DNA from 2 places in the Stenotrophomonas sp. 24(2023) genome. Region 2 is predicted to be linked to the other one. Evidence: riboswitches for the same ligand, from Rfam matches in the RefSeq annotation. Region 2 holds a riboswitch; the other holds the start of a gene.
The links. A riboswitch is a leader RNA that binds a small molecule or an ion and turns the genes downstream of it on or off. The one in region 2 is predicted to bind thiamine pyrophosphate.
Positions count from the first base shown of each region.

Region 1: another riboswitch for thiamine pyrophosphate. It lies ahead of thiC (phosphomethylpyrimidine synthase ThiC); the one in region 2 lies ahead of Q9R17_RS09090 (TonB-dependent siderophore receptor).

Region 1 covers NZ_CP133160.1:1,064,548-1,067,989, forward strand. Annotated here, with positions in the region: gene Q9R17_RS04730 (ion channel) at 1-259, opposite strand, end outside; gene thiC (phosphomethylpyrimidine synthase ThiC) at 355-2,199, opposite strand; TPP riboswitch at 2,294-2,393, opposite strand; gene Q9R17_RS04740 (BCCT family transporter) at 2,632-3,442, shown strand, end outside.
Region 2 covers NZ_CP133160.1:2,066,876-2,070,317, forward strand. Annotated here, with positions in the region: gene Q9R17_RS09090 (TonB-dependent siderophore receptor) at 1-1,309, opposite strand, end outside; TPP riboswitch at 1,387-1,482, opposite strand; gene Q9R17_RS09095 (phosphotransferase) at 1,613-2,749, opposite strand; gene Q9R17_RS09100 (SDR family oxidoreductase) at 2,829-3,442, opposite strand, start outside.

The DNA of each region.
Region 1 (3,442 bases), 1.0 Mb from region 2:
GCCAGACCCCGGCCAGGGAAAACACCACGGCCGGAATGGCCAGCAGCAGGGCCAGCCAGGTCCCGAGCGGGCTGCGCTGCACGACCCACAAGGCAAGCCCCAGTACCGCCATGCCGAAGGCGCCGACCAGTGCCCGCCCCCCCGCGGTTTCATCCAGGGCGGGATACAGCAGCACGGCCAGCAGCTGGATGCCTAGCAACCAGGCCGACGGATGCCGGCGGGCGATGGCCAGCCAGCGGGTGGTCATGGCAACGGGCATGGCGTCCTTTCCCCGGGGAGCGATGCGGCGAGAATAGCGGGTCGCGCCGGACCATGCCCGGCGCGCACCGTCCGGCCCCGCTCCGCCCCGCCGGCTCATTCCTGCCGGTAGACCTGCGCCCCGGCCGCGCGGAACTCCTCGGCCTTTTCCTGCATGCCCGATTCGGCGTAATCGCGCACATCCTGGGTGATCTTCATCGAGCAGAAATGCGGGCCGCACATCGAGCAGAAGTGCGCCAGTTTGTGCGCATCCTTGGGCAGCGTCTCGTCGTGGAACTCCTTGGCTTTTTCCGGGTCCAGGCCGAGGTGGAACTGGTCTTCCCAGCGGAACTCGAACCGTGCCTTGCTCAGCGCGTTGTCACGCACCTGCGCCCCCGGGTGGCCCTTGGCCAGGTCGGCCGCATGCGCGGCGATGCGGTAGGCCATGATGCCGTCGCGCACGTCCTGGCGGTTGGGAAGGCCGAGATGCTCCTTCGGCGTGACATAGCAGAGCATCGCCGTGCCGTACCAGCCGATCATCGCCGCACCGATGGCACTGGTGATGTGGTCATAGCCGGGCGCGATGTCGGTGGTCAGCGGCCCCAGCGTGTAGAACGGTGCCTCGCCGCACTCGCGCAGCTGCTTGTCCATGTTTTCCTTGATCAGCTGCATCGGCACGTGGCCGGGGCCTTCGATCATGGTCTGCACGTCGTGCTTCCAGGCGATCTTCGTCAGTTCACCCAGCGTCTCCAGTTCGCCGAACTGTGCCGCGTCGTTGGCATCGGCAATGCAGCCCGGGCGCAGGCCATCGCCCAGCGAGAAGGTCACGTCGTAGGCCTTCATGATCTCGCAGATCTCTTCGAAATGCGTGTACAGGAAGTTTTCCCTGTGATGGGCCAGGCACCACTTGGCCAGGATCGAGCCACCGCGCGAAACGATGCCGGTCACCCGCTTGGCGGTCAGCGGCACATAGCGCAGCAGCACGCCGGCATGGATGGTGAAGTAGTCCACGCCCTGCTCGGCCTGCTCGATGAGCGTGTCGCGGAAGATCTCCCAGGTCAGTTCCTCGGCACGCCCATCGACCTTTTCCAGGGCCTGGTAGATCGGCACGGTGCCGATGGCCACCGGCGAATTGCGGATGATCCATTCGCGCGTTTCATGGATGTGCTTGCCGGTGGACAGGTCCATCACCGTGTCGCCGCCCCAGCGGATGGCCCACACCAGCTTTTCCACTTCCTCGGCGATGCCCGAGGACACCGCGCTGTTGCCGATGTTGGCGTTGATCTTGGTGAGGAAGTTGCGGCCGATGATCATCGGCTCGCTTTCCGGATGGTTGATGTTGTTGGGCAGCACGGCGCGGCCACGTGCGATTTCATCGCGCACGAATTCGGGCGTGATGATCTTCGGGATGGCCGCACCGAAGGACTGCCCGGGGTGCTGTGCCAGCAGGCCCGCATCGGCGATGGCCTCCAGCCGCTGGTTTTCGCGGATGGCAACGAATTCCATTTCCGGGGTGATGATGCCGCGCCGTGCGTAGTGCATCTGGGTGACGTTGGCGCCGGCACGGGCGCGGCGCGGCTGCACGCGCGCCGGGAAGCGCACCGCGTCCAGCTTCGGGTCGTGCTCGCGCGTACGGCCGAAGGCTGAACTCAGGCCGGCCAGTGCTTCGGTGTCACCGCGTTCTTCGACCCATGGGCGGCGCAATGCCGGCAGGCCGGCGGACAGGTCGATGCGCGCGTCCGGATCGGTGTAGGGACCGGAGGTGTCATACACCGTGACCGGCGCGTTCTCCTCGCCGCCGAACAGCGTCGGCGTGCGGGACAGCACGATTTCACGCATCGGCACCTGCAGGTCCGGGCGCGAGCCGGGCACGTGGATCTTGCGCGAACCGGGAATGGGCCGGGTCACCGATTCGGAGAGTTGCTGGGCCTGTTGCTGCAGGGCGGAGAGCTGTGCGTTCATCGGGCATCGTCCAGGAAGGTCAGGGACGAAGCGGCGGCGCACTGCCGGCGCGCGCGGACGGTGCCAGGACGGTTCCTGGGCGGTGTCCACGCACGGCCTGCACTGCAAAGCTTCCCTACGCCGGTATGAACCGGATCAGGTTCCAAGGGACTGTCTCAACCGTGGCCACTGGCCCGGTACCCCCGCTTCTTGGCGGGCATTAGAGCATAGATGCGGCAGCTGGGTCAGGCCTTCCCGCGCGGGAAAAGACGGTGCGCATTAACAGAACCATGACGTCGCATTCAGTAACGTGCCCGCGCCCGGTGTCATTGCGACCGGTGTCTTCTCCGCCGCCACTGCGGCCCCTGCCCGGTTCGTGCTGCATGCCGCCGGCCCCTCGATGCAAGCTCTCTGGCTCGCTCCCCTCAATCCCTTGATCGGAGACGCTCCTTCATGGTGTTCCGTATTTCCATCGCGTTGGTGGCCCTGCTGGTGCTGATCGCCGGCGTCGCACCCGGCCCGTTCAACGACATCGTCCAGGCCGCTCTGGCCCACGTCATCCGTGGTGCCGGCTGGATGTACCTGCTGGTGGTGTTCCTCACCCTCACCTTCCTGCTGTACCTGGCCTTCGGCCGCTTCGGCAACCTGCGCATCGGCGGCGAAGACGCCGAGCCGGATTTCTCGCGCGCCAGCTGGCTGTCGATGCTGTTCGCCGCCGGCATGGGCATCGGCCTGGTGTTCTGGGGCGCGGCCGAGCCGATCTCGCACTTCCTCAAGCCACCGGAAGGCCTGCCGCCGGAGAGCATGGATGCTGCGCGCGCCTCGATGCGCTACGCGTTCTTCCACTGGGGCCTGCACCCGTGGGCGATCTACGCGCTGATCGGGCTGGCGATGGCCTGGTTCCAGTACAACCGCAACGGCCGTGGGCTGGTCAGCGACATGCTGCAGCCGGTGATCGGCCGCCACCATCGGGGTGTTTTCGGGCAGGCGGTCAACATCGCCGCCGTGGTGGCCACCGCCATCGGTGTTGCGACCACGCTGGGTTTCGGCACCATCCAGATCGCTGCCGGCCTGCACCGCGTGTTCGGCATTCCGGCCAGCCTGCCGGTGCAGATGACCATCATCGCGGTGGCCTTCGTGCTGTACATGCTGTCCACCAGCAGCGGCGTGGAGCGCGGCATCAAGTGGCTGTCCAACTTCAACCTGGCGCTGGCGGCGCTGCTGGCCGCGGCGGTGCTGGTACTGGGCCCGACCGGCTTCATCT
Region 2 (3,442 bases):
GCACGAAGGCGGCCCTCTGGCGGCTGTCCAGGCGCCGCACCGCATCGCCCGGCTGCAGCGGCGAAGGCGCGAACACCGGAATGTCGGCATCGTGGATGTTGGCGGTACCGACGTACTCGTTGACGTTGCGGCGCTTGTCCACGGTGCGCTGGAAGCTGTCCAGGCCCAGGGTCAGCTGGTGGCCGATGCGGCCGGTGCTGAAGTGGCCACGGAGTTCGGCGCGCGCTTCCAGATTGCGGCGGGTGTCGTCCGGGCTGCGGTAGTCGTAGATGTCGTAGTCGCCGTTGGGGGCGAAGTAATTGCCCGGCACGCTGCCATCGGCGCACTGCGCGGCGTAGAAGCAGCCATAGGCGAAGGCCACGTTGTCATCGATGACCGAACGGCTGTGGCCGACGGCCACGCGCGACTGCCAGTCCGCGTTGAAATCGTAGGTATGGGCGGCGGTGATGTTGCTGCTGGCGATGCTGACCGGTGCCTGCCAGGGCTGGTGGCCGAGCATCAGCGAGCGGTCCACGCCGTGCGGCAGGGCCACCCCGCCCAGCAGCTGGTAGCCGGATACCGAGCGCTGCGCGCTGGTCTGGTAGTTGGCATCCACTTCCAGCTTGCCGTGCTCGCTGATCAGCCAGTCGGCCGCCAGCGAGTAGAAATTGCGGCGGCCATCGGCGTGATCGACGTAGGCGTGGGTGTCTTCCCAGGCGGCATTCAGGCGCAGGCCGAAGCGCGGGGTCAGCCAATGGCCGACGTCCACGGCGGTGTAGCGCGAGCCTTCCGAGTCGGTGCCCAGGGTGACGGTGCGGACCTCGGCCGGGCGCTTGCCCACGTAGTTGATGATGCCGCCCGGGGCCATCACGCCGGCGGCCAGGCCGGCTTCGCCCTTGAGGATCTCCACCTGCTGGAGGTTTTCCAGCGCCAGGCGCTGCTCGCCGGCCATGGACAGGCCGTTGAAGCGGTAGCCGGTGGCGGTATCCAGCGCGAAGCCACGGATGGCGATGTTCTGGTAGTAGCCCACCGGCGCGTAGCTGTCGCCCAGCGATGCATCGCTGCGGGCCAGCTCGGACAGCGTGCGCACCTGCAGCGTGTCCAGCTGCGCGCGGTCGAGCACGTTCACCGATGCCGGCGTGTTCTTCCAGTCGCCGCCGCCGAAGCTGCCGGACTGCGCCGCACGGTTGCCGTCCTGCCGGGCCTGCACGCGCACGGCCGCCAGATCGGTCGGCGAGCGTTCGCCGGCATCGGCGGGGGCATCGGCATGGGCGGGCAGGGCCACGCACAGGGCCAGGGTAAGCAGGGAGGGACGCAGGCAGCGGTTCATTCGGTTCGTCATCAGGCAGAAGGAGACGAAGCGACGGCGCGAACGTGCACCGGCCCGGCGTGGCCGGGGTGGCGGTGTGCCCACTGCTCAAAGCTCCCTACGCCGGTGCAAACCGGATCAGGTTCCAAGGGACTCTCTCAGCCTGGCAGACCCAGGCACCCCCGCTTCGGTGACCATTTCACTACAAATGGTACGGATTTGCGAGCCGCACCCCGGCGGCCGGCGGCCTGTAGATCCACACCCTGCGCGGATGAACGCCCATCCCGTAGATCCACGCCATGCGTGGATGCTCCTCTGAAGCGTTCAGCCAGCCCCGCGCAGCGCGGCCAGCAGCCGCTGCCCGATCTCCCCCGCGAACCACTGCGCATGGCCCAGCAGGAAGGTGTGGTAGGCCACGTCGGCATTGGCGGTCGAGCCGGTGACGCCCTCGAAGTACTCCACTTCGGACAGTGCGAAGTCGAAATGGACCACCGGCAACAGGTCGGCCAGTAGGGCCACGCGTTCCGGCGCCAGCGGCAGCACCTGCTGGTAGCCCTCGACCAGTGCCAGCGCAATGTCCGTGCGCACGGCCTGATCGCCACGCTCCAGTTCCAGCCAGGCAATGGCGTTGCGCTCGATGGCCGTGGCCAGGTCGAACAGCGCGCTGGTGGGCGAGGCCAGGCCGAAATCAAACACCGTCTGCACCTGGGGCACTGCGCCGTCCTGTCGCCACAGCAGGTTGGAGACGTGCCAGTCGTTGTGCGCCCACAGCGTGGGTTCGGCCTGCAGGCGTGTACCCAGTGCGGCATGCCAGGGCAGCACCGTGCGCTGCAGCTGCTGCTGCCAGGGCTGGCGCGCCAGATAGCGGGCCAGGCCGGGGCGCGCGGGCAGGCTGGCGGCGAGCAGGGCCAGCGGGTCGGCGCTGCGGATCAGCGCATCACGCGCCACCAGGATGTGCGTCGTGCGCTGTGGCGCGTCGTAGCCCGCAGCGGCCTGGTGTAGCCGGGCCAGCATGCGGCCGGCTTCGCGTGCCTGCGCCACGTCGCCCACCAGCGTCCACGAATGGGCATCGCGGTAGACGTCGTGGCCTTCGCCCAGCGCATGCAGTTCGTAGGTCCATTCGCCGTGGGCCACGGCGCTGGCGCCATGCGCGTCGTGCAGCACCCGCACCACTGGCAGGCCCTGTGCGCCGAGGTGGGCGATGAAGCGATGCTCTTCGCCCAGCGTCTGCACGCTGCGCACCCGCTGGTGGTGGCGCTTGATGAAGACACGGCCCGCCGCCGCTTCGACGATGGCAGCGGCCGACAGCGGGCGCGGGCTGTGCCAGAGCAGCCGGCAGTTACCGGCCAGCTGGGGGTAGTCCGCCTGCAGCCCGGCCAGTTCCGCAGCGGTGATCGGTGGCCAGTCAGCGGCCACCGAATCGTTGTTCAGGCCCTGCACGCGGTGGGAGGAAACGGACATGGGGCGGTGCGCAGCGGCATGGCGGCAGGTGGAAGGGCGACCATGGTACCGCCCGGGCCATGGCACTGCCGTGCCGGGCTCAGAAATGCGGATCGGCAATGGCGGGCATCACCAGTTCACGCACGAAGCTGGCATCGGACAGCGACAGCAGGCTGCGCAGCACCGCCACCACGTCGTGCACGGGTACCCGCGTGCCGGCGCCGCGCGCGGCGGCCACCTCACGTGGCACCTGCAGGCCATCGTCGGTATTGAGATAGCCCAGGTGCAGCGTGGTGACCGCCAGGCGCTGTGCGCGGAACTGTTCGCGCAGCGCATCGGCGATGCCGTCCAGGGCGGCCTTGGTGGCACCGAAGGCCACCTCCGGACGACCACTGCGGCGCAGCGCCGAGGTCGAGCCGGTGAGGACCAGGCGCGGCTGGCGGCTGCGCAGCAGCCGCGGCAGCAACCGGCGCAGCAGCAGGAGCAGTGCGGTGAGGTTGGTGTCCACCAGGCGCGCCAGTTCCTCGTCCGGGCTGGCCAGGAAGTCGTACGCATCGCTGAAGGCCTGCGCTTCCCAGATGCCGAGGTTGCAGACCAGCACGTCCAGCACCGGCGGTGCCTGTGCATCGATCCGCGCGGCGGCGGCCTGTGGCTGTGACAGGTCGGCCTCGATCCAGTGCACCGTCGTGCCACGGGCGGCGGTGAGGTGCGCCG